Regions from separate parts of the Streptomyces sp. NBC_01537 genome, predicted to be linked through region 1. Evidence: riboswitches for the same ligand, from Rfam matches in the RefSeq annotation. Region 1 holds a riboswitch; the other holds the start of a gene.

What was found. A riboswitch is a leader RNA that binds a small molecule or an ion and turns the genes downstream of it on or off. The one in region 1 is predicted to bind S-adenosylmethionine.
Region 2: another riboswitch for S-adenosylmethionine. It lies ahead of OG607_RS03415 (glutathione S-transferase C-terminal domain-containing protein); the one in region 1 lies ahead of thrC (threonine synthase).

The regions. Positions count from the first base shown of each region.
Region 1 is NZ_CP109392.1:5,574,480-5,589,873, forward strand. It holds gene OG607_RS25775 (Scr1 family TA system antitoxin-like transcriptional regulator) at 1-489, opposite strand, end outside; gene OG607_RS25780 (ATP-binding protein) at 635-1,006, shown strand; gene OG607_RS25785 (hypothetical protein) at 1,003-1,401, shown strand; gene OG607_RS25790 (2-oxoglutarate and iron-dependent oxygenase domain-containing protein) at 1,369-2,415, opposite strand; gene OG607_RS25795 (trehalose-6-phosphate synthase) at 2,461-3,921, opposite strand; gene OG607_RS25800 (glucosyl-3-phosphoglycerate synthase) at 4,110-5,075, opposite strand; SAM riboswitch class I at 5,314-5,447, shown strand; gene thrC (threonine synthase) at 5,465-6,754, shown strand; gene OG607_RS25810 (ubiquitin-like small modifier protein 1) at 6,798-7,073, shown strand; gene OG607_RS25815 (cold-shock protein) at 7,473-7,676, shown strand; gene groL (chaperonin GroEL) at 7,988-9,616, shown strand; gene OG607_RS25825 (NADH:flavin oxidoreductase) at 9,770-10,885, shown strand; gene OG607_RS25830 (copper homeostasis protein CutC) at 10,970-11,668, opposite strand; gene OG607_RS25835 (hypothetical protein) at 11,694-12,359, shown strand; gene OG607_RS25840 (DUF4031 domain-containing protein) at 12,316-12,582, opposite strand; gene OG607_RS25845 (hypothetical protein) at 12,587-12,964, opposite strand; gene murQ (N-acetylmuramic acid 6-phosphate etherase) at 12,963-13,913, shown strand; gene OG607_RS25855 (aldo/keto reductase) at 13,893-14,912, opposite strand; gene OG607_RS25860 (HelD family protein) at 15,013-15,394, opposite strand, start outside.
Region 2 is NZ_CP109392.1:672,619-688,012, reverse strand. It holds gene OG607_RS03465 (TauD/TfdA dioxygenase family protein) at 1-263, opposite strand, end outside; gene OG607_RS03460 (hypothetical protein) at 782-1,594, opposite strand; gene OG607_RS03455 (hypothetical protein) at 1,654-2,292, opposite strand; gene OG607_RS03450 (purple acid phosphatase family protein) at 2,654-4,276, shown strand; gene OG607_RS03445 (hypothetical protein) at 4,304-4,840, opposite strand; gene OG607_RS03440 (LLM class flavin-dependent oxidoreductase) at 4,837-5,967, opposite strand; gene OG607_RS03435 (LLM class flavin-dependent oxidoreductase) at 5,988-7,058, opposite strand; gene OG607_RS03430 (NtaA/DmoA family FMN-dependent monooxygenase) at 7,055-8,419, opposite strand; gene OG607_RS03425 (LLM class flavin-dependent oxidoreductase) at 8,443-9,684, opposite strand; gene OG607_RS03420 (putative leader peptide) at 9,792-9,923, opposite strand; SAM riboswitch class IV at 9,962-10,074, opposite strand; gene OG607_RS03415 (glutathione S-transferase C-terminal domain-containing protein) at 10,039-10,833, opposite strand; SAM riboswitch class IV at 11,041-11,185, opposite strand; SAM riboswitch class IV at 11,291-11,399, shown strand; gene OG607_RS03410 (amino acid ABC transporter permease) at 11,713-12,684, shown strand; gene OG607_RS03405 (amino acid ABC transporter ATP-binding protein) at 12,681-13,457, shown strand; gene OG607_RS03400 (ABC transporter substrate-binding protein) at 13,525-14,541, shown strand; gene OG607_RS03395 (GNAT family N-acetyltransferase) at 14,642-15,394, shown strand, end outside.

The sequences.
Region 1 (15,394 bases):
CTCGATGACGAACGCGGCTTGAGTGGCAAGGGACTTGGTCAGCACCGACTGTCGTGCCACACGGGCCTGGATGCGACGCTCGATCTCGTCAGGGTCGAGGACCGGGCAGTAGGAGCTGAACATCACCCGCGCGTAGTCCTCGGTCTGCAGCAGGCCGTGCAGAACCAGCGTGCTGTACGTGTACAGGCTGACAGCCTCCGCTTCCAGCTCCGCGTACTCCTCGAACCACGACGGAAAGTCGCCCCGCTCCAAATGCTTGGCCGCACGGGCCAGTACGTCCCCCGACCTGAGCAACAGCTCCGCCTTCTCCACGAAGCCCGGGGGTGGCATCCGCTCGCCCCGCTCGATCTTGATGACCAGCGACCGGGAGTACTCCACATGCGCGGCCAGTTGCTCCGTAGAGACCCCCGCCAGCTCGCGCATTGCGCGCAACACCGTGCCGAACACCCGCATGCTGGCCGAGCCTTCGCCGCCGCCCTTGCCGGACACGGGCTCACCTCCCCCTCGCACACCGCGTACACGTGGGCGCTGAGACGTAGCCCAGTCTGACGCGTATTCAGGTCGTACCTGGTCAGGCTAGCCATGCGACGGGACTGTTGATGCCATGACGTCGGAATCTCCACCCGTAGCAGTGATGAGGCTCGTTGCGGAGCCGGCCCGTTTCGCCGCCGTGCGCGAGGCCGTCCGGGAGCAGCTCAGAGCGTGGGGCCGTGAGGACCTCGTGGACGCGGCCGTGCTTTGTGCGACGGAGATACTGGCGAACGTCCACGACCACACGGATTCCGTCGAATGTGAGCTGACGCTGGCGCCGCTCCCCGGGCCGGGGGAAGGCGTGCGGCTTGCTGTGAGCGACGGGTCGGCGGTGCTGCTGCCGCAGCCGTCGGGGCCGCCGCCGGGGTGTGCCGAGCGCGGGCGGGGGTTGTTGCTGCTGGCGGGGACGGCGGACCGGTGGGGGACGGTGCTGATGCCGGGCGGGGGCAAGCAGGTGTGGGTGGTGTTGCGGTGATCGGGGCGTGGAGCTGGCTGGAGGACACCGGGTTCGGGCCTGTCGCTTTTCTGCTGCTGGTGCCGCCGCGGCCGGAGGGGGAGGCGCTGGCGGCGGAGCTGGGGCTGGCGGAGCCGGGGGAGCGGTTGCCGGAGGTGGGGGAGCGGGTCGCCGTGCAGGGCCGGGATCGGGCGGCCCTGCACGGTGTGGACTTCCCGGTGAGCAAGCGGTGGGCCGCTTTCGTGGCCTCGGGTGGGCCGGTGGCGGTGCTGGTCGGGCTGGAACCACTGCCTGCGCATGCGGCGCGGGGTGCGGTGGAGGCGTATGTCGCCGCCAACACGCTTGCGGGCAGCCTCCGTCTGGGCATTAGCCGGGCGGGGTCGTCAGACCTCCAGGGCGGCCTCCCGGAGCTTTGACAGGACGGAGACGCGGTCCTCGTCCAGGATCCGGCGGGTGGTGATCCGGTCGGGATAGCACCGCATGAACATGTCAGTAAAGTGGCTACCGTAGTGCAGCGGTTCGTCCGTGCTGGCCGGGTCGAGGGGGCGGGCCACTGCCTCGAAGCTCGGCTCGTGGAAGTACGCGAAGGCGTACCGTTCGCGGTCGGCGAGCTTGACCTTGTGGGGCGTCGAGAGCAGTGCGCCGTTCGTGATCAGCTGCATGACGTCACCGGGGAACACGGTGAACGTGCGCGCGACCGGCCGGACGTAGGTCCAGTGGTCGTCGTCCTCGAAGACCCCGGCCGCGCTCTCCTCGGGGAGCCAGTTGCGGTTGCGGCGCTCGCCCTCGACGGGCGGCCGGATGTAGAGGGCCTGTCCGACCTCGTCCTGGGTGGCGATCACGAGGAGGCCGTAGTCGGTGTGGGCGCCGATTCCCCGGTCGGTGGCGGGCGACTTGGCGGGGAAACGCAGCACGCGCATGTGGTGCCAGCCGTCGTGGGTGAGCTTCGTCAGGGCGTCGATGTCGTCCAGGCCCAGGCCGAGGGCCACGAGGCGCAGCAGCTTCTCGCCGATCGTGCCCAGCTCGTCCATGTAGGCCTGCATGGACTGCCGGTATTCGTCGTCGGGCCAGGGCGTGGGCCCGTGGCAGGGCCACTGGGCCTGTACGCGGGAGTCGTCGGGGGCGATGTCCTTGGTGACGGTGAAGATCTCGGAGAAGTCGGCCTCGCCGGCGGTGACTTCCTCGCCGGAGGCGATGTAGCCGCTGTAGGTGAGGTCGCTGACGCGCTGGGCTTTGAACTCCATGGGCTGCTCGAAGAACCGTTTGCTGGACTCGATGGCCCGGGCGGTCTTGCGGTCCTGGTCCTCGTTGGCGGCGACCTGGAAGATTCCGTCGGTCTGCCATGTGCGGATCAGTTCGCGGCCCAGGCTGACGTCGGAATCCGATCCGGTGACGGATTCGGGGAGGTGGAAGGTGCGCAGTTCGGTCATACCCCGTCGCACGGTCGCGCCATGGGCCTGGTTCAGACCAATTGCTCAGCCCAGGGCGCCCAGTTGGTCCAGGAACCACTGCTGGGGCGGCAGCGCGGTCGCCGCGGCGGCCAGGCGCTTGCTGCGCTCGGCGCGCTCGTGCACCGGGAGGGAGAGGGCGTCGTGGAGGGCCTGGGCGGTGGCTCGCAGGTCGTAGGGGTTGATGACGAAGGAGTCGTCGCCCAGTTCCTCGTACGCGCCGGCTTCCCGGGACAGGACCAGGGCCACGCCCTCGTCGGAGACGACGGGGATTTCCTTGGCGACGAGGTTCATGCCGTCGCGGATGGGGTTGACGAGGGCGACGTCCGCGAGCCGGTAGGCGGCCAGGGAGCGGGCGAAGTCGTCCTTGACGTGCAGGATCACCGGCTGCCAGCCGGGGGTGCCGAATTCCTCGTTGATCTCCTCGGCGACCTGGCGGACCTCGTCGGTGTACTCGACGTAGACGGCGAGGTCGCCGCGCGAGGGGTAGGCGAAGGCGACGTGGACGACGCGGCCGTGCCACTCGGGGCGGTCGCGGAGCAGCTCGCCGTAGGCGAGGAGGCCCCGGACGATGTTCTTGGACAGCTCGGTGCGGTCCACGCGGACGATGACCTTGCGGTCGGGGCCGCCGACGGCTTCGCGGAGGGCGGCGAGGCGCTCCTCGACGTCGGGGCGGTGGGAGCGGGCCCGCAGGAAGTCGGCGTCGGCGCCGAGGCCGTGGACGCCGATGCGGGTGGTGCGGCCCTCGTGGGTGACGGTGACGGCGCCCTGGTCGCGGATGACGGAGGCGCCCAGGACGCGTTCGCAGCAGTCGGTGAAGGCGTCGGCCCAGCGGGTGGTGAGGAAGGCGGCGCGGTCGGCGCCCAGGATGCCGGTGAGGACGGCGGCGGCGACGTCGTCGGGCAGCAGGCGGAAGTAGTCCGGCGGCGCCCACGGGGTGTGCGAGAAGTGGCCGATGTGCAGGTCGGGGCGGCGGGCGCGCAGCAGCTTGGGCACGAGGGCCAGGTGGTAGTCCTGCACGAGCACGGCGGCGCCGTCGGCGGCCTCCTCGGCGAGGGCGTCGGCGAAGGCGGCGTTGTAGGCCTCGTACGCGGCCCACTCGCTGCGGAAGTCCGCGTCGAAGACGGGCTCCAGCGGGGTCTGGAAGAGCATGTGGTGCACGAACCACAGGACGGAGTTCGCGATGCCGTTGTAGGCGGCGGCGAAGGTGTCCGGGTCGATGTCCAGCATGCGCACGTGCTGGCCGCCGCTGTCCGCCGGGTCGAGGCGCCCGCGCTCCGCGCGGCGTACGGCTTCGCGGTCGCCGTCGCCCAGTGCGGCGCAGACCCAGACGGCGTCCGCGTCGGGGCCGATCGCGCTTAGGCCGGAGACGAGGCCACCGCCGCCGCGTTTGGCGGTGAGCGAGGCGTCCTCCTTGTGGAGGGCGTACGACACGGGGCCTCGGTTGGACGCGACCAGTACCCGGGCGGCATGCGTTGCGGCGACCATGCGGCCAGCCTAGCGGCGATCATCCATCGGGGTCGGGGGCAGGCCGTGCGTGGGCGGCCTTGCGTCCGTGGCCGGGTTGTGCCCACCCTCCCCCACAGCTTCGCGTGGGGGGACCCCCACCTCGCTGCGCTCGCCGTGCGGAACGCCTGCCCACAACCCGGCAAGGGCTGGGGGCAGGCGGGCGCCCACTACGCCGCCTTGCGCTTGGCGTATTCCGGGACGGTGAGCATCGGCGGACGCTCCTCCGTCGCGACGTCGTGGACGCGGGGGGTGAAGCCGTCCTCGTCGCGGTCGAACTGGGTGAGGACGGGCCGCACGAGGTGCCCACGGGCGAGCCGGAGCTGAGCCGTGCGGTAAATCGTGGCGGCCATCCGGCCCAGGGCCTGGCTGTCCTGGTGGCGGTGGTGGCGGACGCCGACGTCGACCTGGGCGAGGGCGTCGAGCCCGACGGTGTTGAGGGAGTCGATGAGCATGCCGATCTCGACGCCGTAGCCGACGGGGAAGGGGAGCTGCTCAAGGAGTGAGCGCCGGGCGGCGTACTCGCCGCCGAGGGGCTGGACGAAGCCGGCGAGCTGGGGCCAGTGCATGTTGAGCAGGGGCCTGGCGACCAGCTCGGTGACCCGGCCGCCGCCGGCCGGAACCACCGTGCCGCCGGTTTCCAGGGGGCGGTCGTACATGGCCTTGACCAGCTGGACGCCGGGGTCGGTCAGGAGCGGCCCGATGATGCCGGAGACGAAGCGGGAGTCGAAGTCGCGCAGGTCGGAGTCGACGAAGGCGACTATCTCGCCGCTGGTGGCCAGCAGGGAGCGCCACAGGACCTCGCCCTTGCCGGGCAGGGCCGGCAGCCGGGGGAGTATCGAGTCGCGGTGGACGACGGTCGCGCCGGCGGCCTCGGCGATGGCGGCGGTGCGGTCCGTGGAGCCGGAATCCATCACCACCAGCTCGTCGACGAGCGGTACGGCATCACTCATGAGCTCGCGGCGAATCGTTTCCACGATGGCCCCGACGGTGGCTTGCTCGTTGAGCGCGGGCAGGACGACGCTCACCGTCCCGCTCGGGCCGGCCGAGCGTTTGGCGGCGAGAAGTGCGGAAATCGGCCGGCGGTCTGCTGACCACGACCTGCGCTGCAACCAGCGGGCTACCTCGTCGAGCACGTGCGGCTCCGTTCTGTCGGAGATGTCCCCCCTCCGGCAGGGCGGCCTGTCACATCTGTCTCGATGGACGGACTACCTATGACCAGGTTCGGGGTCGTCGGTTACAGTCTTGAACACGAGACATGACCATCGTATGTCCGCGATGATCAGCGTTTGTTACGTTTGAGCACGGCGGACGACACGGCACATGTCACGACGCACGACCACAAATGCGGGGACGCTACACCACCCGCCATACCGCTCATCCAGAGGGGCAGAGGGAACGGCCCGTTGAAGCCCCGGCAACCCTCCCGCCGACCGCGCACGCGAGGTCCAGGTGGGGACGGTGCCAATTCCGTCTCGCGGCGAAATGCGCCGCGGGGAAGATGAGGAGAAAGGGCCTCGCCTCCATGGCTGCGCAGACCATCGAAACCGCTGTCACCACCCCCTCCGCCTTCGGGCCCGCCGCCGCGCTGTCCTGTCGCGAGTGCGGCACGCGCTTCCCGCTGACGCCGGTCTTCGCCTGCGAGGAGTGTTTCGGGCCGCTCGAAGTGGCGTACGACCTCCCGACCGGCGACCCGGAGTCCCTGCGCAAGCAGATCGAGGCCGGGCCGAACAACATCTGGCGTTACGCGCCCCTGCTGCCCGTCCCGGCGGACGTGGCGGACAAGCCGAACCTCAACCCCGGCTTCACCAAGCTGGTCAAGGCCGACAACCTGGCCCGCGAGCTGGGCATCACCGGCGGCCTGCACATCAAGGACGACTCCGGCAACCCGACCCACTCCTTCAAGGACCGGGTCGTCGCCATCGCCCTGGAGGCCGCCCGCACCTTCGGCCTCACCACCTTGTCCTGCTCCTCCACCGGCAACCTGGCGGGCGCGGTCGGCGCCGCCGCCGCTCGCGCCGGATTCCGCTCGTGCGTCTTCATCCCGCACGACCTGGAGGCGGGCAAGGTCGTCATGGCCGCGGTCTACGGCGGCGAGCTGGTCGGCATCGAGGGCAACTACGACGACGTCAACCGCTTCTGCAGCGAGCTGATCGGCGACCCGATCGGCGAGGGCTGGGGCTTCGTCAACGTCAATCTGCGCCCCTACTACGGCGAGGGCTCCAAGACGCTCGCGTACGAGATCTGCGAGCAGCTCGGCTGGCGGCTCCCGGACAACATCGTGATCCCGATCGCCTCCGGCTCCCAGCTCACGAAGATCGACAAGGGCCTGCAGGAGCTGATCAAGCTAGGGCTGGTCGCCGACAAGCCCTACAAGATCTACGGCGCCCAGGCCGAGGGCTGCTCGCCGGTCTCCACCGCCTTCAAGGCCGGGCACGATGTCGTACGCCCGCAGAAGCCGAAGACCATCGCCAAGTCGCTTGCGATCGGCAACCCGGCCGACGGCCCGTACGTGCTCGACATCGCCCGCCGCACGGGCGGCGCGGTCGAGGACGTCACCGACGAGCAGTGCGTGGACGCGATCAAGCTGCTGGCCCGGACCGAGGGCATCTTCGCCGAGACGGCGGGCGGGGTGACGGTCGGCGTCCTGAAGAAGCTGATCGAGAACGGCCAGCTGGACCCGGCCGCCGAGACGGTCGTCCTGAACACCGGCGACGGCCTGAAGACGCTCGACGCCGTCGCCGAGACGACCGGCCCGACAGCGACGATCAAGCCCAGCGTGGACGCGTTCCGCGCGGCGGGTCTGGCCCACTGATTCCCACTGACCGCCTGCACCGACTGAAGGTGAACCCCGAATCATGAGCGCTTCCGTACGCATCCCGACCATCCTTCGTACGTACACCGACGGAAAGGCCGAGGTGCCGGCCGACGGCGCGACCCTGGCCGAGGTCATCGAGTCGCTGGAGAAGAACCACCCGGGCATCTCCGCCCGCGTGCTGGACGACACGGGCAAGCTGCGCCGCTTCGTGAACGTGTACGTGAACGACGACGACGTCCGCTTCTCCGAGGGCCTGCTGACGGCGGTCGCGGACGGCGCGAGCGTCTCGATCATCCCGGCGGTCGCCGGAGGCTGACGAAGCCCGCGCAGGTGCCCCGTCCTCCGTGGGGAGGACGGGGCACCTGTGTGCTGAGCGGTAGTTGAATGGCGGTACAGTTGCCCTGGAATCCCGCGCAACTCAATTCCGCGCCGTTCGATGGACAGCGATTTATCGCCAAATTAGCGCGACGATTGTCGCGTTGGCTACTTATGTCCAGTCCGACTTGACCCGGATTCCCCTTAATTCATCCCCTTTTTCCGTTCGAACATGCCCAGAATTCTCGTCCGATTGACCTGTTGCAGAGGGCAGTCAGGCAGATACATTCGGCGGCGGTCGACGCGTTCCGGCGCACGCCCCCTGGGCTGTAGGGGGTGAGGTCTGACCCGGGTCCGCGAGGTGCGGTCCTGCGAAGGGCCAGTAATAGGGGAGTTAGGGATGGCTCAGGGCACCGTCAAATGGTTCAACGCGGAGAAGGGGTACGGCTTCATCGCGGTCGACGGTGGTGCGGACGTCTTCGTGCACTACAGCGCGATTCAGATGGACGGTTATCGCACCCTCGAAGAAGGCCAGCGGGTCGAGTTCGAGATCTCGCAGGGTCAGAAAGGGCCGCAGGCGGACATGGTCCGTCTCGCCGTCTGACCGGGGCGGCATCGGCCAACCAGACACGCTCACACGCAGGAGGGCCCGCATCCACCAGGATGCGGGCCCTTCCGCGTCCGGCCCTGCCTCGCCCCGGCCCGAACCGCTTGCACTCTCGGGGGTCGAGTGCTAATCATTAGCGTTAGCACTCTGATGTTGAGAGTGCTGATTGAAGCATCGAAGGAACGACACGGATCGGGTCAGGTGAGGCCCGCTCGACCGCCGGTAAGAGACCGGTGGGAGACAGGCCGTCCGTCGCGGGCGCCAGCGCGGTCCGGAGCAATCCACCCCGTCCGGGAGGACCACTTCACATGGCCAAGATCATCGCGTTCGACGAGGAGGCACGGCGCGGTCTCGAGCGCGGGATGAACCAGCTCGCCGACGCCGTCAAGGTCACCCTCGGCCCCAAGGGCCGCAACGTCGTCCTCGAGAAGAAGTGGGGCGCCCCCACGATCACCAACGATGGTGTTTCCATCGCCAAGGAGATCGAGCTCGAGGACCCGTACGAGAAGATCGGCGCCGAGCTGGTCAAGGAAGTCGCCAAGAAGACGGACGACGTCGCCGGTGACGGTACGACCACCGCGACCGTTCTCGCCCAGGCACTGGTCCGCGAGGGCCTGCGCAACGTGGCGGCCGGCGCCAACCCGATGGCCCTCAAGCGTGGCATCGAGAAGGCCGTCGAGGCCGTCTCCGCCGCCCTGCTCGACCAGGCCAAGGACGTGGAGACCAAGGAGCAGATCGCTTCGACCGCCTCCATCTCCGCCGCCGACCCGCAGATCGGCGAGCTCATCGCCGAGGCGATGGACAAGGTCGGCAAGGAAGGCGTCATCACCGTCGAGGAGTCGCAGACCTTCGGGCTGGAGCTTGAGCTCACCGAGGGCATGCGCTTCGACAAGGGCTACATCTCGGCGTACTTCGCCACCGACCTGGAGCGTATGGAGACGTCCTTCGACGACCCGTACATCCTGATCGTCAACTCCAAGATCTCCTCGGTGAAGGACCTGCTCCCGCTGCTGGAGAAGGTCATGCAGTCCGGCAAGCCGCTGCTGATCATCGCCGAGGACGTCGAGGGCGAGGCCCTGTCGACCCTGGTCGTCAACAAGATCCGTGGCACCTTCAAGTCCGTGGCCGTCAAGGCCCCGGGCTTCGGCGACCGCCGCAAGGCCATGCTCGGTGACATCGCCATCCTCACCGGTGGCACCGTCATCTCCGAGGAGGTCGGCCTCAAGCTGGAGAACGCGGGCATCGACCTGCTCGGCCACGCCCGCAAGGTCGTCATCACCAAGGACGAGACCACGATCGTGGACGGCGCCGGCGACAGCGAGCAGGTCGCGGGCCGGGTCAACCAGATCCGTGCCGAGATCGAGAACAGCGACTCGGACTACGACCGCGAGAAGCTCCAGGAGCGCCTCGCGAAGCTGGCCGGCGGCGTGGCCGTCATCAAGGCCGGCGCCGCGACCGAGGTCGAGCTCAAGGAGCGCAAGCACCGCATCGAGGACGCGGTGCGCAACGCCAAGGCCGCCGTCGAGGAGGGCATCGTCGCCGGTGGTGGCGTCGCTCTCATCCAGGCGTCCTCGGTGTTCGAGAAGCTGGAGCTCGAGGGTGACGAGGCGACCGGCGCCAACGCCGTGCGCATCGCCCTTGAGGCCCCGCTGAAGCAGATCGCGGTCAACGCCGGCCTTGAGGGCGGCGTCGTTGTGGAGAAGGTCCGCAACCTGACCCCGGGTCACGGCCTCAACGCCGCGACCGGCGAGTACGTCGACCTCATTGCCGCGGGCATCATCGACCCGGCCAAGGTCACGCGCTCCGCGCTGCAGAACGCGGCCTCCATCGCCGCGCTCTTCCTCACCACCGAGGCCGTCATCGCCGACAAGCCCGAGAAGGCCGGTGCCGGTGCGGGCGCCGGTGGCGGCATGCCGGGCGGCGACATGGACTTCTGATCCGTTCGCGGATCGGAGGTACCAGCAGTACCTGACCGAGGGCGGCACCCCCATCGCGGGGGTGCCGCCCTCGGGTGTGTGCGCGGGAATGTACTTACGTGGGCGGACGGTTGAGCTGGGAAGCGCCTGCCCCTAACCAAGGAGACTCCCGCCGTGACAACCCGTGCCGCCGAGGTCCTGTCCCGACCCTTCACCCTGGGCCGGACCACCGTCCCCAACCGGATCGTGATGGCGCCGATGACCCGGCAGTTCTCGCCCGGCGGAGTGCCCGGCGAGGACGTCGCCTCGTACTACGCCCGCCGCGCGGCCGCCGGGGTCGGCCTGATCATCACCGAGGGGACGTACGTCGACCACCCCTCGGCCGGCCAGAGCGACAGCGTCCCCCGCTTCCACGGCGAGGAGTCCCTCGCCGGATGGGCCCGGGTCGCGGACGCCGTCCACGCCGCCGGCGGCACGATCATGCCCCAGCTCTGGCACGTCGGCATGGCCCGCAAGGCCGGTGACCCGCCCATCGTGACCGCACCCCCGGTCGGCCCCTCCGGCATCGCCCTCGACGGCACGGAGGGCGCGGGCCACGCCATGACCCAGGCCGACCTCGACGACGTCATCCAGGCCTTCGCCGACGCCGCTGCCGCCGCCGAGCGCGCCGGCTTCGACGGCGTCGAGCTGCACGGCGCCCACGGCTACCTCATCGACGAGTTCCTCTGGGCCGGCACGAACCGCCGTACGGACGGCTACGGCGGCGACCTCGGCTCCCGTACGCGCTTCGCCACCGAGATCGTCGCCGCCGTGCGTGCGGCCGTCTCCCCGGACTTCCCCGTCCTCTTCCGCTTCTCCCAGTGGAAGTCCGAGAACTACGACGCGCGCATCGCCGAGACCCCCGACGACCTCGCCGCCATCCTCACACCGCTCGCCGACGCCGGCGTCGACGCCTTCCACGCCTCCCAGCGCCGCTTCTGGCTCCCCGAGTTCGACGGCTCCGGCTCCGAGCTGAACCTCGCGGGCTGGACCAAGAAGCTCACCGGCAAGCCGACCATCACGGTCGGGTCCGTCGGGCTCGACAACGACTTCCTGCGCGGCTTCGCGGGCGAGTCGGCGGCTGTCGCCACGATTGACGACCTGCTGGACCGGCTTGAGCGCGACGAGTTCGACCTTGTCGCGGTCGGGCGCGCGCTGCTCGGTGACCCGGAGTGGGCCGCGAAGGTTCTGGGCGGGCGGGTGGGCGAGCTCAGCGCGTTCGCGCCGGAGCAGCTGCGAGTCCTCGCGTAGGACTCCCAGCCTCTCCGGCGTTCGAGGAGTGGGGTACCCCCTGCACGAAGTGCTTGGGGGAGGGTCCGGGGCGGAGCCCCGGCCCTACGCCACCCCCACCGGCGCGTCGAGCAGGTCCCGCCACGCCCGCACCGCCGCCGCGTCGACCGGCCCCGCCCAGCCCGCGGGCCGCACCGCGCCGCCGACGTGGAAGGCGTCGACGCCGCCCGCGAGCAGCGCGGGAAGGTGGTCGGCCCGCAGGCCGCCGCCGACCAGGAGGCGGGGTTCGCCGGGCGGGAGCGCGGCTTCGTCGAGAAGGACGGGCAGGCCGGCGTCGACGCCGGCCGCCGATCCCGCGGTGAGGTACGTGTCGAGGCCGGGGGAGCCGCGGAGGGCTGCCCGCAGGGCTGCCCGGTCGGGGGTGTGGTCGATGGCGCGGTGGAAGGTCCAGCGGGAGCCGGGGCCGGTGGCGTCGAGCAGGGCGTGGACGGCCTTGAGGTCGGGCCCGTCGGAGGACGGGTCGAGGAAGCCGAGGACGAATTCGTCCGCGCCTTCGCTCCGCAGGGCCGCCGCCCGGGCGCAGAGCCCGTCCAGGTCGTCCGCCTCGTAGCCGTCGCGGGCCCGCAGCATCACCCGGATGGGGATGCGGACAGCCGCCCGTACTGCCGCGAAGGTCTCCCGGGAGGGGGTGAGCCCGCCGGCGGACATGCCGCTGACCAGCTCAAGGCGGTCGGCGCCGCCGGATTCCGCCGCGACGGCATCGACGACGCCGAGCGCGATCACCTCGAAAATTGGTCTAGACATGTTGCCAGCCTGCCACAATGGCCGCATGGCTGCCACCCTCCTGACCCGTTGGTCCGAGCTGCTGCGCCGCGCCCAGACCCAGGACGCGGATCCGGCCCCCTACGCCGCCGATCTGCTCGCCCGCTGGGCCGAGCCGCAGCGCCGGTACCACACCACCGATCACCTGGTCGCGGTCCTGGACCGCATCGACGAGCTGGCCGCCCACGCCGACGACCCGGACGCCGTCCGTCTCGCCGCCTGGTTCCACGACGCCGTCTACCGCCCCGACCGCTCCGAGAACGAGGAGCGCAGCGCGGCGCTGGCCGAGCGAGCCCTCCCCGAGGCCGGTGTCCCCGCCGCCACCACGGCCGAGGTCGTCCGCCTCGTCCGGCTGACCGTCACCCACGACCCGGCCGACGGCGACCGCAACGGCGAGGTGCTGTGCGACGCCGACCTCGCGGTGCTCGCCGGTTCCCCGGCCGCGTACGCCGCCTACGCGGCCGCCGTCCGCGAGGAGTACGGCTTCGTGCCGGACGAGCTGTTCCGCACCGGCCGGGCCGATGTGCTGCGGCAACTGCTCGCCCTGCCCAGGCTGTTCCGTACCCCGGCGGGCCACGAGCGCTGGGAACGGGCGGCCCGCCACAACCTCGACACCGAGCTGGCCCTGCTCAGCGGCGCCGGTGCTTGGGGCGGCGAAGCCCCGCCTCGGTGAGCCTGCGCAGCAGCTCCTTGCTGCCGACCTCGATGGCGCCCTGGGCGACGGCGGCGGCATAGTGCTCGGCCGGGAGGTCGTAGTGGTCGCGCTCGAAGGCGCGGGGCGGAGCGCCGATGCGGGCGGCGAAGGCGTGCAGCTCGTCGAACGAGCTGTCGCTGACCAGGTGCGACCACATGCGGCCGTGGCCGGGCCAGGTCGGCGGGTCTATGTAGACGGCCATGGCCTTACAGGGTCGCCTTCAGGGAGCCGACCGGCGCGAGCGCGGCCCCGGACGCCTCGCAGACCCAGTGCGGGTCCGGGCCGAGCTCGGGTTCCACGGCAAGCGCATGCGGGTTTTCGTCGCACCGGGGGCACAGCGGCCAGCGGCCGTACCGCTCCAGTAGGGCGTCCTGCACGTCCTGCGCAACGAGCCCCGCGACGAAGCCCACGCCCTCGGGCCACTGCTCGACCCACCAGCGGCGCTGCGCGACGGCGTCCTCGACCAGGGAGACCACCTCGGCGTCGGCGACATCGGCCGCCGCGAGGTCGGCGAGGATGAGTGCGCGCGCGGCGTGCAGGGCCGTTTCGAGGTTCGCGAGGTTGCCGAGGTCGTCCGGATCCATGTCGCCATTGTTGCGCAACGCCGTCAGGGCTAGCTTTCGCTACGTGACCGACTTCGCCGCCCTGACCACCGAGGCCCACCGCCCCGAGCTCGCCGACGTCGACCAGCGGCCCACGCTCGACATCGCCCGCCTCATGAACGCCGAGGACGCCGCCGTCCCGGCCGCCGTCGCCGCGCAGCTGCCCGCCATCGCCGCGGCGATCGACGCCATCGCGGCACGGATGGCCCGTGGCGGGCGGCTCATCTACGCGGGCGCCGGCACCGCCGGGCGCCTCGGCGTCCTGGACGCCAGCGAGTGCCCGCCCACCTTCAACACCGCCCCCGGGCAGGTCGTCGGGCTGATCGCGGGCGGGCCCTCCGCCCTGGTCACCTCCGCCGAAGGCGCCGAGGACAGCCCCGCCCTGGCCGCCGCCGACCTCGACCGGATCGAGCTGACCCCGGACGACACGGTCGTCGGCATCGCCGCCTCCGGGCGTACGCCCTACGCCGTCGGCGCCGTCCAGCACGCACGCGCCCTGGGCGCGCTCACGGTGGGGCTGTCGTGCAACCCGGGCTCCGCGCTGGCGGCGGCCGCCGAACACGGCATCGAGGTCGTGACCGGCCCCGAATTCCTCACCGGGTCGACCCGGCTGAAGGCGGGCACCGCCCAGAAGCTGGTCCTCAACATGCTCTCGACGATCACGATGATCCGGCTGGGCAAGACGTACGGAAATCTGATGGTCGACGTCCGCGCGTCCAACGAGAAGCTGCGGGCGCGGGCGCGCCGGATCGTCGCCCAGGCCACGGGTGCGCCCGAGGGCGCGGTCGAGAAGGCCCTCACCGCCACCGGCGGCGAGGTCAAGAACGCGATCCTGATGCTCCTGGCCGACGTGGACGCGCCGACGGCCGCCCGCCTCCTGGCGGAAGCGGACGGTCGCCTGCGGGACGCGCTAGCGCCGCCTGCGAAGTGAGGGGTCGGCCAGGGCCGGAGGGACGTAGTAGCTGTCGGCCCGGTTGAGGTCCGTGCCCGGCGGGACGATCTCGTCGATGCGGTCCAGGATCGCGTCGTCGAGGACGGCGTCGGCGCCCGCCAGCAGGTCGGTGAGCTGGTCGGCCGTGCGCGGGCCGATGATCACCGAGGTGACGGCGGGGTGGGCGCGTACGAAGGCCAGGGCGAGGTGGGTGAGCGGGAGCCCGGCGTCGGCGGCGAGCTTCTTCAGCTCGGCGACGGCCTCCAGTTTGCGGGCGTTCTCCGGGACGGTGGTGTCGAACTTGGCCTGTTCCAGGGCGGAACGGCCCGTCCCCTGCGTCACGTCGCGGCCCGAGAGCCAGCCCGCGCTGAGCGGGCCCCAGGTGAGCACGCCCATGCCGTAGCGCTGCGCGGCGGGCAGCACGTCGGCCTCGATGCCGCGCGCGAGGATCGAGTACGGCGGCTGCTCGGTACGGAAGCGGGCGTGCCCGCGCCGCTCCGAGGCCCACTGGGCCTCGACGATCCGGTCGGCGGGGAAGGTGGAGGAGCCGATGGCCCGCACCTTGCCGGAGCGTACGAGATCGGTGAGGGCGCCGAGCGTCTCGTCGATGTCGGTGTCCGGGTCGGGGCGGTGCACCTGGTAGAGGTCCAGGTAGTCCGTGCCGAGGCGCCGGAGGCTGTCCTCGACCGCCCGCATGATCCAGCGCCGGGAGTTGCCGCCGGTGTTGGGGTCCTCGCCCATCCGGTTGTGGAACTTTGTGGCCAGGACGACGCCGTCACGGCGGCTGCCGCCCTTCAGGGCCTTGCCGACGATCTCCTCGGACTCGCCGGAGCTGTAGATGTCGGCGGTGTCCACGAAGTTGATGCCCGCGTCCAGGGCCGCGTGGATGATCCGTACCGAGTCGTGGTGGTCGGGGTTGCCCCAGGCACCGAACATCATCGCGCCCAGCGCGTACTCGCTCACCGAGATGCCGGTGCCGCCCAGGATCCTGCGCTTCACTGCGGTTCGCCTCCCATAGGACTCGTGGTGTTTCCGAGCCTCACACTTCCCGGCCCGGGAAGCACGGACCAGGCCCGGCCCTGCCCAGACCAGATCCTGGTCACCAGGCCGCCGGGTCCTCGGGCGCCAGCTCCTCGGGCAGCGGCGCCGAGTGCACCACCGCCAGCCCGGACACCGCCCGGGTCAGCGCCACATAGAGGCGGCGCAGTCCGGTGCGCTCGTCGGGCTCGCCGTCCACGACGGCGGCGGGCTCGTCCAGGACGACGTAGTCGTATTCCAGGCCCTTGGCGAGGGTGGCCGGGACGAGGGTGAGGCGGGCCTCGGCGGTGGTCTCGTCGCCGGGGGCCAGGTGGGACAAACCGGCTTGCGCAAGGGCGTCGGTGAGGGCGGGGATGCGGGCGTCGGCGGCGATGAGGCCGACGGAACCCTCGTTGCGCAGGGCGGCCTGGCAGGCGGCGATGACGGCGGCGTCCAGGTCGGTC
Region 2 (15,394 bases), 4.9 Mb from region 1:
GTCTCGCTGTCGACGGCGAGCACATTCGTCGTGCCGTCGGCGGCCGGCACGTTCGGGTGGGCGGTCGTGAGCTCGCCGAACCACCGGGCCACGCGCTCCTGACCTGCGTTGTCGAGTTTCACGTTGTCGAACACGATCGCCTTGTGCTCGTTGAGGGCGTCACGGAGAGCCCTGACCGTCGCGGGGTCGGGCGGCGCCGTGAAGTCGACGCCCTCGACGACCGCGCCGATGCGGCTCGTGAGCTTGCGGATGGACGGAGGCATGAGGAGGTCCCCTCGAAGGAGGTAGGCGTAGGCGTAGGCGCACGGCCATGTGCCGAGAGTTGGAATGAAGGGATGGACACGACGGGGCCGAAAGGTCGTGCGGCCGCCCCGGTCAGCGGGATGACCGGTGGCCCGGGTCTGTCGACGACGACATGGCTCTCACGACCGCGTGGGCCCGCTGCTCGAACAGCAAGGCGCGGTCAGGAGCTGGGTACAGAGTTCCCAAGGGGAGGTACCGCACCGCTGCCGGGGATGGTCACCGGGTCAGCGACAACAGAACGCGCTGGACACGTGCGCCAGATCGATGTGGCGCCGCCTTGTCAGGTCCAGGTGCGGGTACATGGAACGTGAGTTGAGCAGACGTCCAACGCCTTGGTCAAGACTTTTCGGGTGGCTCTCGCATTGTGGACACGGGCAACATCCGTACGTCTTCGGGATATGGACGGCGAGCGGCCCTCCGCGGCACAGGGCGCGGAGGGCCGATGGGTGGCCACTCGATCAAGGTGGCCTTCGCCCGGCTATCCGGGCGTCACCTCGGACAGGGGGATCTCGACGTCGGTGACCCCGCTGCCCCCCTCACCGAACCCGGCCTGCTCCGCGCCGCTGTCGGCGTCGCGCAACGAGGCCACGTTTCCGTCGTCCGACGTAGTGGAGGTCGTGGCTGAGCACTGGACGTTGCGCAGCCACAGACGGCCGTCGGGTGTCCCGTCCTTGAGGAGCTGCGGATAGAAGACGTGCACGGTGGCGGCGCCTTCGGCGGGGGAGAAGAACACCGTCCGGCCGTCCTGGGCTTCCTTGTAGGTGGCCTTGAGGAAGCCGCTCACATCGGTGCGTTTCGCCGACCACATGAAGAATGCGGTGTTGTTGGCGAGCACGGTGTCGGTCCGGCTGAACGACAGGGTGCTCGTCTTCGTGTCGGAGGTGAGGTTGAACGTCTGGTCGGTGAACTTGCCGCCGACCTCGAATACCGAGTTTCCGAGGGTTATTCCGCCGTCGATGACGCGTCCGGTCTCGATCTGGATCTGCCTGGAGACCGATGCCGTCACACTGAAGGTCTTCGTGGCAGTGGAATCGATGCCGCAGTTGTCGGAAATGGCGGAGACCCGCTCGTTGGGTCCCAGGCTGTTTCGCTTGAACTGGACGTCGACGAATTCGCACTTCTCCAGCGTGGCGGGGTCGGACTGACAGTCGGCCGCCACCTCCGACGGCGTGGCGGCACCCGCCTGGGCCATCAGCGGAATGGCCACCGCCAGAGCGGCCACCGGGGCCAGCATGAGAGTGATGCGCTTCTTCTTGCTCCGGTGGCTTCCTGAAATGCCGACGCGGGTCATGGTCTCTCCTGTGAGGTCAGTCGATGGGGTCGTCGCAGGTGGGAAAACGGGGCGGGTCGTCAGCAGTCGGTGAAGACCGGAGTGATCGTGCCGTCCAGCCGTCCCGGGGCGCCCGCGACGCTCGGCAGCACGACGGGGCCCTCGACGACCTCTTCCGCTTCGAGGCGTACCTCGGGGAAGGCGTTCGTGGTGGTGGTCGCGGCCTGGGCCGCGGTGAAGACCTTCCAGACGCCGGTCATGCGCTGCATCTTCGGGGTGAACTCGAAGGTGAGCACCTTCCCGACCGGCACTTCGCGTGTTTCCGTGTCGCCGGCGGTGGCTGTCTTGGTGGTCATGTCCAGAGTCCCGGTGTGCCTGGTCCAGCCGACGTTGAGGATTCCGAAGAGGTTGCCGCCGAAGCCCTCTGTGGTGACGGTGTACTTGCCCTGCCCCTGAGCCGCCGACGCGGACCAGGTGACCGAGACGCCGGCGGGCTTGGTGGCGTTCGGCTCGCAGTTCGGGAAATCGATCGAGGCCTTCTCCTTCGGGCCTTCGAAGGGCACCATGTCCTTCTCCACGAAGTCACATGTGTCGGCCCTGAAGCCGTCGGCGAGACCGGTCGCCTCCTGCTGGACACCGTTGATCTTCGACGACTTGTTGCATATGGCCATGATCTCATCGGGTGTTTTCTCCGCGGCGCTCGCTGAGGGCAGCAGCATCAGGATCGCGCCACCGGTCGCGAGGGCGGACCCGATCGCTGCCAGACGAATCTTCTTCGACACGTGCGTCTCCCGGACGTTGAGTGGTCTGAACCATTCATTGCTTCCTGCGTCCAGATTTTCGCGCGGTAAAAGAAAGGCCAACAGAGTCAAATGTCCCTGCTCATCGGTCGTGAATGATCTCGCGAGTCCGATGGTGGCTGAAATTGACCCGCCAAGGGGGACAGATGTGTCTCAGGGGCCCGCCGCCGGGCGCGTGATGGCCGACTGGCAACGCGGCGTTCACCCGGGAGCCGCCGGGGCGCGACAGGGTGCGGTCGTCGACAGCGCAACAGCGCAACAGCTCGTCAGAGAGGCCACCATGACCGCACAGGCAGGTACAAACGATCCGTCGACGACGTCTTCCGAGAAGTCTTCCGACGGGCTCAGCCGCCGCCACGCGCTGGGTCTGCTCGGTACCGCGGGGGCCGGCGCGGCCGTCACCCCGCTGCTGGGAACGGGGACGGCGCAGGCCGCGCCGCTGGCCGCCCCGGCCTTTCACCTGACCGCGGACTCGTCCGGAGCGCCTCCGGTGCAGGGGCTGCACCTGACCTTCGGGGCCGACCCGCGCACCCAGATGACGGTGTCGTGGATCACCGACAGACCGGTGAAGAAACCTGTCGTGCACTACGGCACGCTGGAGCACGGGTTCGGATCCAGCGCGGACGCCCTGACCCGTACCTACGTGGACGGCACCTCAAGCCGTACCGTCTACGTCCACCACGCCGCGCTGGACCGGCTCAGCCCCGGCACCGACTACGTCTACCTCGCCACGCACGAGGGGACCACGCCCGACAGCGGTACGTTCCGCACGGCTCCGCGCGGACGGAAGCCGTTCACCTTCACCAGCTTCGGCGACCAGTCCGCCCCGCAGGTGACCTGGGCGGCGGACGGCACGGTCGCGCTCGACGCGAACTCCACCCCCGCCACGAAGGACATCGTCACCGGTATCGAGCAGGTCGCCCCGCTCTTCCATCTGCTCAACGGCGACCTGTGCTACGCCAACCTCGATGTCGACCGGGTGCGCACCTGGAACAACTTCTTCACCAACAACACCCGTTCCGCGCGCTTCCGCCCCTGGATGCCGGCGGCCGGCAACCACGAGATAGAGAAGGCCAACGGCCCGCTCGGACTGGGCGCGTACCAGGCCTACTTCACTCTCCCGTCCACCGAGACCGACGCCGAACTCGCGGGGCTGTGGTACGCCTTCACCGTCGGCTCCGTCCGGGTGATCGTGCTGCAGAACGACGACAACTGCCTTCAGGACGGCGGTGACGTCTACATCAGCGGCTACTCCGGCGGACGGCAGCTCGCCTTCCTGGAGAAGGAACTGCGGGCGGCGCGTTCCTCCCGCGACACGGACTGGGTGGTCGTCGCCATGCACCAGGTCATGATCAGCTCCTCGGACGCGAACGGCGCCGACCTGGGCCTGCGTCAGAAGTACGGCCCGCTGTTCGACAAGTACGGCGTGGACCTGGTGCTCTGCGGCCATGAGCACAACTACGAGCGCTCGCTGGCCGTCCGCGGAGTCGTCACCGGCAGCGAGACGCTCACCCCCAACCCGGCCTCCCAGGCCACCGATTCCATCGACACCGGGCTGGGCACCGTGCACATGATCCTCGGCGGCGGAGGCGTCTCGGGGACCACCAACCAGAAGTTCTTCACCGACGGCACGGCCAAGGTGATCACCGCCGTGTCGGCGACCGCCGGCGCCAACGGCAAGCGCACCTCCACCTACACCAAGGAGGAGGCGGTCTGGACCGGCGTACGCGACATCGAGCACCCGTACGGCTTCGCCGCCTTCACCGTCGACCCCGGCCGCCATGCGGGCGACACCACCCGCATGCACGTCACCTACTACAACGTGAACAAGCCGAACGGCGAGCTGTCGGTGTTCGAGACGTTCACGCTCCAGCGCAAGCGTTCCGACGGCCACGGCAGGTAGACCAGCCGACCGGTTGCGACCCGGCGGTCAACGGCCGATCGCGTTGAGGGCGTCGAGCAGACGAGGGCTCGCGGGCGAGCCCTCGTCGGGCGGGCCCGGTGTGCGGTGGAGTTCGCCGTCGATGATCTCGTAGTGGCCGATGGCCTGCAGGGGCGGCGAGTAGACGTGGATGGTGACGGCGCCGGCGTCGTGGTCCATCCGGTGGACGCCCGAGCCGGGGAAGGAGAACGACTCGCCGGGCCCGTACGGGCGGGCGCGGCGCGGGCCGCCCACCGGCAACCCCTCCTGCCAGGCGGTGCCTTCGATCACGTGCACGCCGACACAGGATCCCTGGTGGTCGTGGTAGCCGGTGTCACGCGATTCCCACCAGGTGTTCAGCCATGCTTCGGAGTGCTCGTTCCGCCACAGCAGCAGATACGAGCCGGGGCCGGAGCGGTCGAGCGCGGCGGTGTCGACGAAGGCCGCGGCGCGGCGGGCCCGGTAAGCGGCCTCCTCGGGCAGGAACGGGCGGTCGGACACGCCGAGTTCGACGAGGGCGGTGGTGTCGATCGGGGCAGCGGTCAACGCCGGCTCCACTCCTCGGCGAGCAGTGCGTAGGAGGCGACCCGGTCCGCGTGGTCATGGGTGACGGTGGTGATGATCAGCTCGTCGGCGCCGGTGGCGTCGCGCAGCGTCTCCAGCTGGTCGGCCACCTGCTGCGGTGAGCCGACGAACTGGGTGTCGACGCGGTCCTCGACCAGCGCCAGGTCCTCCTTGGTCCAGGTGTGTGCGCGGGCCTCGTCGGGGGTGGGGAAGGGGATGGCGCCCTCGGCGGTACGGATGCTGCGCACCCACAGGCCGTAGCCGGTGGCCAGTTCGCGGGCGGTGGGCTCGTCCGCGGCGACGACGACGTCGGCGGAGACGCTGACGTACGGCCGGGACAGCTCGGCGGACGGGACGAAGGCCGCGCGGTAGGCCTCGGCGGCCTCCAGGACGGTGGCCGGGCTGACGTGGTAGTTCGCGGCGAACCGCAGACCGCGCGCGCCGGCGACCTCGGCGCTGATCCCGGCGCTGCTGCCGAGGATCCACACCTGCAGCTCGGCGCCCTCACCGGGAACGACGTGTGCCTCGACGCCGTCCGCGGTGGCGTAGGTCCCGGCCAGCAGCGCGAGGACGTCGGCTATCTGCTCGTCGTACGGCTGGGACTGGGCGCCCGGCAGCTGGAGGAGCGTCTTCTGCAGGGCGAAGCGCGGGGAGCCCAGCAGGTGTTCGAAGGAGAACTTGGCCGGGATCCTCAGCCCGTTGGAGGTGCGGCCGTCCACGACGGCTGCCGGGCCGGCCAGTGCAGGCTGGCGGGAGGCCGGTGAGGGCCGGCCGCCGGAGCGGCCCAGGCCGAGGTCGAAACGGCCGGGGTGCAGCGCGTCGAGCAGCCCGAACTCCTCGACGGTGGACAGGGCGGTGCGGTGTCCGAGCTGGACGGCGCCGGCGCCGAGCCGGATGGTGGAGGTCGCGGCGGCAGTGAGGGCCAGGACGACGGCGGGGGAGGTACCCGCGACGCCGGGGTTGAGGTGGTGCTCGGCGAACCAGTAGCGGGCGTAGCCGAAGAGCTCGGCCTGCCGGGCCAGGTCGATGCTGTTGCGCAGGGCCTGGGACGCGGTGGACCCCGAGGAGATCGGCACGAGGTCCAGGACCGCGAGGGGGGTGTTGGCCATGGTGGTGTTCCTTGTCAGGGTCAGGGGGTCGCGGTGGGCGCTACCGGGGCCCAGGCGAACGGCGGGTCGGGGATCTCACGGCGCAGAGTGGGCGCGATGTCGGACTGGAACAGCTCCAGGCTGTCACGGTGCTGGGCGTCGGTGAGGCCGCCCGCGTCGGCGTGCAGGTGCAGCACGGTGTGGCCGAAGCTCTCGTGGTAGCGCTGCACCTTCTCGATCACCTGTTGCGGGCTGCCGATCAGGGCGGAGCTGCGCTCGACGAAGTCCTTCAGGGTGGCGAAGACCGGTTCGAGGCCGAGCTGCTTCTGGAAGGCCAAGTGGCCCTCGAAGACCGGCCGGTAGGCGGCGATCGCCTCCTGCGAGGTGCGGGCGGCGTAGTAGCCGGCCGTGCCCGCGCCGACCGTGGCCAGGGCCGGGTCGTGGCCGTAGTGCTCCCAGCGTTCCCGGTAGTGGCGGATCAGCTCGGTGTAGGGCTCGATCGGGTTGGTGACATTGGCGGAGAAGAGGGGGTCGCCGTAGCGGGCGGCCAGGTCGACGGACTCCCGGCTCGTCGCGCTGCCGTGCCAGACCCGTATCGGCTGCTGGAGCGGCCGGGGCCAGACCTCGGCCTCGGCCAGTTCCGGGCGGAAGCGCGTCGGGTACGTCACCTTGTCCTGCCGCCAGATCCGGCGGAACACCTCGTACGACTCGGCGTTGCGGTCCCACTGGTCCTCGGGGGTGACGTGGAACAGCTCGCGCTGGGCGGCTCCGTTGCCCTTGCCGATGATCAGCTCCAGGCGGCCCTGGGAGAGGTGGTCCAGCGTCGCGTAGTCCTCGTACGCCCGGACCGGGTCGAGCAGGCTCAGCGTCGTGACGGCGGTGAACAGCCGGATCCGCTTGGTGAGGGCGGCGAGGTGGCTGAGCACCACCGGAGGCGAGGAGGAGATGAACGGCCGCTCGTGGCGCTCGCCGACGCCGAAGCCGTCGAAGCCCAGCTCCTCGGCGAGCAGCGCGTTGCCGATCACCTCCCTGAAGCGGTCCTGGGTGGACTTCTGCACGCCGGTCACCGGGTCGGGCGCGTGCACGATCAGGGTGATGGCCAGGAACTTCACGACGCCGCCCGCAGGGCGGCCGGGTGGGCGAGGCCTAGGTGGTCGCGCAGGGTGGTGCCCTCGTACTCGGCACGGAACACGCCGCGTTCCTGGAGGAGGGGGACGACGGTGTCGGCGAAGGCGTCGAGGCCGCCGGGGGTGATGTGCGGGGCGAGGATGAAGCCGTCCGAGGCGTCGGCCTGGACGAAGTCGTTGATGGTCCGGGCGATGGTGGCGGGGGAGCCGATGAAGGACTGGCGGGCCCCGGTCTCGATGACCAGGTCGCGGATCGACCAGTTGTTGGCCGCGGCGCGCTCGCGCCATTCCCGGGCGATGGCCAGGGGGTCGCGGTACATGCGCACCTGGGCGCGGCCACGGGCGATGGTGTGCTCGCCGAGGTCCGGGTCGATGTCGGGGAGCGGCCCGTCCGGATCGTACCCGGACAGGTCGCGGTTCCAGACGAACTCCAGGTGCTTGATCGCGGTGGCTCCGCTGACCTGCTGGCGGCGCACCTCGTGGGCCAGTTCCCGCGCCTCGGCGTCGCTGTCGCCGAGGATGAAGGTCGCGGCGGGCAGGATCAGCAACTGGTCGTGGGTGCGGCCGTACTTGGCCAGGCGGCCCTTGACGTCGGTGTAGAAGGCCTGTCCTTCGTCAAGGGTGCTGTAGCGGCTGAAGATCGCGTCGGCGTCGGACGCGGCGAACTCGCGTCCTTCGTCGGAGTCGCCGGCCTGGAAGATCACCGGGCGGCCCTGCGGGCTGCGCGGGACGTTGAACTGCCCCTCGATCTCGAAGTGCTGTCCCTTGTGGCGGAAGGCCCCGGCCCGCGCGTCGCGCAGGAAGGTGCCGGTGTGCGGGTCGGCGGCGATCTCGTCGCCGTGCCATGAGTCGAAGAGTTCGTTGGCGGTGGCCAGGAACTCCTTGGCCCGGGAGTAGCGCTCCTCCTGCGGCAGGAAGCCGCCGCGGCGGAAGTTCTCGCCGGTGAAGGCGTCCCAGGAGGTGACGACGTTCCAGGCGGCGCGGCCGTCGGAGAGGTGGTCCAGGCTGGCGAACTGGCGGGCCACCTCGTAGGGCTCGTTGAAGGTGGAGTTGATGGTGCCGGTCAGGCCGAGGCGTTCGGTGACGGCAGCCAGGGCGGCCAGGACCGTGAAGGTGTCGGGGCGTCCGACGACATCCAGGTCGTAGATCTGCCCGCCCTGCTCGCGCAGCCGCAGGCCTTCGGCCAGGAACAGGAAGTCGAACTTGGCGCGCTCGGCGGTCCGCGCGAAGTGCGCGAAGGAGCTGAACTCGATGTGGCTGCCGGCCTGCGGGTCACTCCACACGGTGGTGTTGTTGACGCCGGGGAAGTGTGCGGCGAGGTGGATCTGCTTGAGCGGCTTGCTCATGGTCGTCGTACGGTCCTTCCGGATCAGGCGGAGACGGCGGCGTTCGCGGCTTCGCTCGCGGTGGCGGCGTAGCGGTTCGCGGGGCGGGGCAGGCCGAGCAGTGCGCGCAGGGTGCCGGCCTCGTACTCGGTGCGGAAGGCGCCGCGGCGCTGGAGTTCGGGCACGAGGCGGCGGGTGATCTGCTCCAGGTCGTGCGGCAGGGCGGCGGGCCGCAGCCGGAAGCCGGTGAGTCCGGCCTCGGCCCATTCCTGGAGGAGGTCGGCGAGTTGGGCCGGGGTCCCGGTGAAGACCTGGGCGTCGCTGCGGTATTCGGTGCCGGCGCGCTCGTCCAGGCGGGCCTTGCGCTCGGCCGCGGCCGCGGGGTCGTCGTCGAGGAGGACCACGAGGTCGCCGAGGACGTGCACCGTCCCACCGGCGCGGCCGGCGGCGGCCTGTTCGGTACGGATCTCGGCGACGATGTTCCGGGCGTCGTCGGCGTCGCGCGGCGTGACGAATCCGAGGTCGGCCGAACGGGCGATCAGCCGGTAGGGGACACTCGCGTGCCCCAGCGCCGCCACGACCGGCTGGCCCTGGGGCGGGCGCGGGGTGATCGAGGGGCCCTTGACGCTGAAGTGCCGGCCTTCGAAGTCGATGTAGTGCAGCTTGTCGCGGTCGATGAAGCGGCCGGTGGCGACGTCGCGGATCTCCGCGTCGTCCTCCCAGCTGTCCCAGAGCCGGCGCAACACCTCGACGTAGTCCGCCGCCTCGTCGAAGAGGTCCTTCAGCAGTTCCTGTCCCGTCGCCGAGGCCAGGTCCTCGATGCGCAGCCCCGGCGGCGTACGGCGGCCGAAGTGCGCGGCCTCGTCGTCGCGTCCCGAGACCCTCACCTGGATCCCGGCCCGGCCGGTGCTCACGTAGTCCAGGGTGGCGATCGCCTTCGAGAGGTGGAACGGCTCGGTGTGGGTGAGCACGGCGGTGGGGATCACCCCGATCGCCCTGGTCAGCGGCGCCACCCGGGCGGCAATCAGTACCGCGTCCAGCCGCCCCCGCACCTGGTCGGTGCGCCCGTCCGGCCCCGCGAACCGGGAGGACTGCAGGCTCAGGGAGTCCTCGATGGTCACGAAGTCCAGCAGGCCCCGCTCGGCCTCGGCGACGAGACCGGCCCAGTAGCCGGCGGTGAACAGCTCGTCGCGCCGGGCGTCGGACTCGCGCCAGGCGGCCGGATGCCAGCCGGCGCCGTCGAGGGCGACGGCCAGGTGGAGGGGTGCGTGTGGTGCTCGGGGCATGGGCGAACTGCTTCCTGTGAGCATGCCGAATGATGTCCGCGCCCGTGCTCAGTCGGGGTGGAGGGTCGGCGAAAAGCGGATGAGAAGGCGAGAGGGAGCGAAAGCGCTCAGGCGGTGGTGCGCCGCGCGGCGACGTCTTCGTGGGCCGGACACAGCGCGGCGGCGACACGCTGGAGATCGATGTGCCGCCGCGAATACGTGTTGGTGGTGACCATGGGCCGCTCAGGGGCTCCCCGCACTGCCGTCACCTCCGTCCCGGCCGGCTCACGCCTTCCCGGGCTCGCGCTTGCGGATCCGTTATCGGCTCCGCCGGGTCGTCACCTGGAGCACCCCGCCGCGTGGGAGGGTTGCCGTTCAGCAAGCCAGGGCTTGACGCTGACACTCATGACCTGCCAGCACCGTAACCCGGCTTTGGTCTCCGACACAATCCTTGTCCACTGAACACAGATCATGAGCAGTGTGTTCCCGCTCTCCCTCCGGGCCCGGAATCCGCTGGAAGGCCGGGTGGGCGCTCAGCCGCCGCAGGTACGACCGGAGGCGGTCGCGGCCGGCGATGCGCCGCTGGGTGTCGGCGTCGGCGTCCGCGTGGGCGAGGGCGACCCACACGTCCACGTCCGCGGCGGTCAGTGTCCCGCCCAGCATGTAGGGCCCCGAGGCCAGTTGGGCGTCCAGCAGATCCAGCGCCGTGTCCTGGAGGAGGCCCCCGTCGAGGAGCTCGCGGATGGCGTCGATGTCGGAGGCCAGGCCGTCGGGCCGCAGCCGTGGCGCAGCGGTGTCGTCCGGGGCGGCGAAGTGCAGGGCGAGGTCGTCGAGGATGTCGGGCGTGTGGTTGCTGACGACCCGTCCGCTCCACCGGTCGCACAGCGCGGGTACGGTCAGCGGACCGTCGTAGTGGTGACGGGTGGTCTCGTAGGCCGTGCGCAGAGCCGCCGCCGCGAGCGCGTCGCAGGCGCCCGCCGGGTCGGACAGGACCGTGGTGCCGACCGAGTCCTCCAGCCCGAGCAGGCCGAGGGTGATGGAGACCCGCAGCGAGAGCGGACAGCCGGGCGAGAGATACAGGTGGTAGCGGTGCGGCGCGGGGTAGAAACCGAGGCTCGGACCGGCACCGATCCGGTCGCGGAAGCGCAGGGAGGTGAAAGTCTCGGACATGGCTCTCTCCATGGGTGCGGTAGTTGCGGACCGTTCGGACCCTTCGGATCAGACGGTCGGAGAGCAGCCGTTGCGGAGACGGAGCAGATCGATGTGGCGGCGCCTGGTCAGCAAACGCGGGCGCGGCAGCGGCGTCGGCGTCGGCTGGAAGTCATGCGATGTCCTGGGCATCTGCGCCGGTCCCGTCCTCGGGCCTCGCGGGACGCGAGACCGCACTTGCCCCACCGCACCGGCGGGACCTGGTCGTCACCCGGGGCACCCCGTCGCGGTGGAAGGGTTGCCTGTCAGCGGGCCGGGGCCGATGACCCACCGAGCAGAGGTTCCTGCCCGGCGAGCGCTGACAATCGTGACCGTCGTCCATCAGTGTGAGCGCGGCCCGATGGACGGTCAAGAAGGCATCGCGGCTGAGACGGCGTTGACTTTTCGCCCGTTACCGCCCTACGGTTCGGCGCAGAACGGTCATGAGTGTCAGCGACAAGCCCTGGCTTGCTGACCGGCAACCCTCGCATCGCGGTGGGGTGCCCCAGGTGACGACCCGGCCGAAGGACATTCGGTAAGCGCGAGGCCCCACGGGGCGGAATGGCGATGGTGACGGCGATGTACGCAGGTCCCGGGATGGCCGCATGGCGGCGTCACGGCCGCGTCGCGGCGTACCTGGCCCGCCACATCGACCTGCTCCGTGTCAGCAGCGCACTCTGTACGACCCGCCGCAGCGCCCTCTGTCAGGGCTGACGGCCTCCTGACGCACGCCTTCGGCGTCGTCCTCGTCCTCCTCCCGCCCGATCCTGTTACGGCGTGCTCTCCCACGCCCGGGCATCCCCCTCCGCCGTGCCGTGGTCCTCCCGGCGGCCGGAATGTTCGCGTTCTCTGGAGTTCTCCATGAGTGAGCCCCTTGTCTCCGTCGTGCCTTCCGGCACGACCCTGCCCCCGCCGCGGCCGCTGTCGGCCCAGCGCGTGATTCCGCTGCGGCATCCGGGACGGTGGGTCGCCACCGCTGTCGTACTGGTCGTGGTCGCCCAGATCGCGCACGGGCTGGTCACCAACCCGTTCTACCAATGGGACCGGTTCCAGTACTGGTTCGTCCGCCCGGTGATCGTGGACGGCCTGCTCATCACCCTTGAGGTGACGGCGTACAGCGCTGTGCTGGGCCTGTTGGGCGGCATCCTGCTCGCGCTGGCGAGGCTCTCCAGGAGTCCGGTGCTGCGCGCGGTGAGCTGGATCTACATCTGGCTGTTCCGCTCGGTGCCGCTGATCGTGGTGCTGCTGTTTCTCTACAACTTCAGTGCGCTGTATCACACGTTGAGTCTCGGAGTGCCGTTCGGACCCGCCTTCGTGCACTTCGACGAGTCCCGGCTGGCCACCGACATGGTGGTGGCGGTCATCGGACTGAGCCTCAACGAGGCCGCCTACGCCGCCGAGGTCGTACGGGCCGGCATCCTCTCCGTCGACCAGGGCCAGCACGAGGCGGCCGCCGCCCTCGGCCTGCCCAGGCGCTACCAGTTCACCCGGATCGTCTTCCCCCAGTCCCTGCGGGCCGTCATCCCCTCCTACGTCAACCAGTTGATCGGCCTGGTCAAGAGCACCTCGCTGGTCTTCTACGTCTCGCTGCTCGACCTGTTCGGCTCCGTACAGAGCATGGGCAGCACCTATCCCGGCGACATCGTGCCGCTGCTGCTGGTCGCCACCGTCTGGTACGTGATCCTCACCAGCGTCGTCTCGGTCGTCCAGTTCTACGTGGAGCGGTACTACTCGCGCGGCGCGCTGCGCACCGTACCGCCGACCCCGCTGCAGAAGCTGCGGGCCGCCGTGAGTGCCCTGCGGGCCCGGGTTCAGAGGGAGACGGCGATATGACCACCGAGATACGCCCGGCGGCGGTCGAGGTCCATGACGTCCACAAGTGGTACGGCGCCCACCGGGTGCTCGACGGCGTCGATCTGACGGTGCAGCCCGGACAGGTCACGGTGATCCTGGGGCCGTCCGGCTCGGGCAAGTCCACGCTGCTGCGGGTGATCAACCACCTGGAGAAGCCGGAGGTCGGCTATGTCAGCCTCAACGGCGAGCTGATCGGCGTACGCCGGCACGGGGAACGGCTCAAGGAGCTGAGCGAGCGGGCGATCCTGAGCCAGCGCAGCCGGATCGGCTTCGTCTTCCAGAACTTCAACCTCTTCCCGCACCTCACGGTGCTGGACAACGTGGCCGCCGCGCCCGTGGCGACCGGCCTGCTCAGCAAGCCCGAGGCGCAGAAGCAGGCGCGCACCCTGCTGGAGCGCGTGGGGCTGGCCGGCAAGGCCGGTGTCTACCCGAGGCAGTTGTCCGGCGGCCAGCAGCAGCGGGTGGCCATCGCCCGCGCCCTCGCCCTGCGGCCGGGGGTCATCCTCTTCGACGAACCCACCTCGGCGCTGGACCCCGAACTCGTCGGCGAGGTCCTGGCCGTCATCAAGGACCTGGCCACCAGCGGCACCACCCTGATCATCGTCACCCATGAGATCGGCTTCGCCCGCGAGGTCGCCGACCGGATCGTCTTCATCGACGGCGGCCGAATCCTCGAAGAGGGCCCGCCCGGCGACGTACTGGACAACCCACAGCACCCCCGGACCAGGGAATTCCTCAGCAAGGTCCTCTGACCGCGCGCCCCCACCCCCCCCCTTCACCTCACCCCACCCTGCTCAACCACCGAACAAGGACACAGCCATGCCCAGCTTCCGCAGCAGAATCATCCGCAGCCTGTCCGCAGGCACCGCGCTCACCACGCTCGCCATCGGCCTCGCCGCCTGCGGGAACAGCAATGCCTCCACCGACGTGGCCGCCAAATCCGCAGGCGTGGTCACCGTGGGCGCACTGTCCAACGGGGCCGCCAAGCAGACCGATCTCAAGGTCTCCGAGGTCGCGTCGATCAGCTCCGAGCTGCCGGTCTCGGTGGCCAAGAGCGGCCAACTGGTCATCGGCGTCGGCGCCCTGCCCGCCGGCTTCCCGCCCCTGGCCTACATCGGCAGTGACCAGAAGACCCTCACCGGCGCCGAGCCCGACTTCGGCCGCCTGGTCGCGGCCGTCCTCGGGCTCAAGCCCGTGGTGAAGAACTCGACCTGGGAGAACCTCTTCGTCGGGATCGACAGCGGCAAGACCGATGTCGGCTTCTCCAACATCACCGACACCGAGGAGCGCAAGAAGAAGTACGAGTTCGCCTCCTACCGGCAGGACAACCTGGCCTTCGAGGTCCTGAAGTCCAGCACCTGGAACTTCGACGGCGACTACAAGAACCTGGCGGGCAAGACGGTCGCGGTGGGCGCCGGCACCAACCAGGAGAAGATCCTTCTGGAGTGGCAGGCGAAGCTCAAGAAGGAGGGCAAGAAGCTGACCGTCAAGTACTACCCGGACAACAACGGCGTTCGCCTGGCCCTGTCCAGCGGGAAGATCGACGCCTACTTCGGCCCCAACCCCGGCATCGCCTACCAGATCACCCAGGACGCCAAGACCACCCACCCCACCCGCAACGCGGGCAAGTTCTCCGGCGCGGGCGCGTCCCTGCAGGGTCTCATCGCCGCCACCGCGAAGAAGGACAGCGGGCTGGCCAAGCCGGTCGCCGACGCGATCAACTACCTGATCAAGAACGGCCAGTACGCGAAGTGGCTGGCCGCCTGGAACCTGTCCAACGAGGCCGTCAGCACCTCCGAGGTCAACCCTGCCGGCCTGCCGCTCAGCAACTCCTGACCGCAGGAAGGGATCCCGCCTCCGTGGCACGCCACATCGCCGTCGGAGGCGGGGTCATGGGTCCACCACGGAACCTCACGGACGGAGATCCGCGCCCGCCATGTCCACCAGCGTCCACCAGCCCCAGCCCCAGCCCCAGCCCCAGCCCCAGAGCGCAGCCGCACCGCACGTCCTCGACAACCCGGCCTGGGCCGCGCTCACCGGTCCGCACTCCCGGTTCGCCGAGCGGGTCGGCCGCGCCGCCCGCTACCCCACGGACGTCTCCCCGTTCACTGCCCTCGCCGACGCGGCCGATCCGCGCGCCTGGGACGACCTCGCCGCCCTGGTCGGACCGGACGCAATCACCCCGGTCACCGGAACACCGCTGCCACCGCCCGACGGATGGCAGACCGTGGAGACCGGACAGGGCGTGCAGCTGGTCGACACCACGCTGCGCGCCGAACCCGACCCCGAGGCGATTCCGCTCGGCCCCAGCGACGTACCCGAGATCCTGGATCTGATCGCCCGCACCAAACCGGGCCCCTTCCTGCCCCGCACCATCGAACTCGGCACCTACCTCGGCATCCGGCGGGACGGCCGGCTCATCGCCATGGCCGGTGAGCGCCTGCGCCCGCCCGGCTGGACGGAGATCAGCGCGGTCTGCACCGATCCCGGGTATCGCGGCCAGGGTCTGGCCACCCGGCTGGTCCGAGCGGTCGCGTCAGGTATCAGGGAACGCGGGGACACCCCCTTCCTGCACGCCTCCGCCGCGAACACCGGCGCCATCCGGCTCTACGAGTCCATCGGCTTCACGCTTCGCCGCCGCTCGACGTTCCTGCTGATCCGCACTCCGGGCAGCCGGGCGGCAACCTTT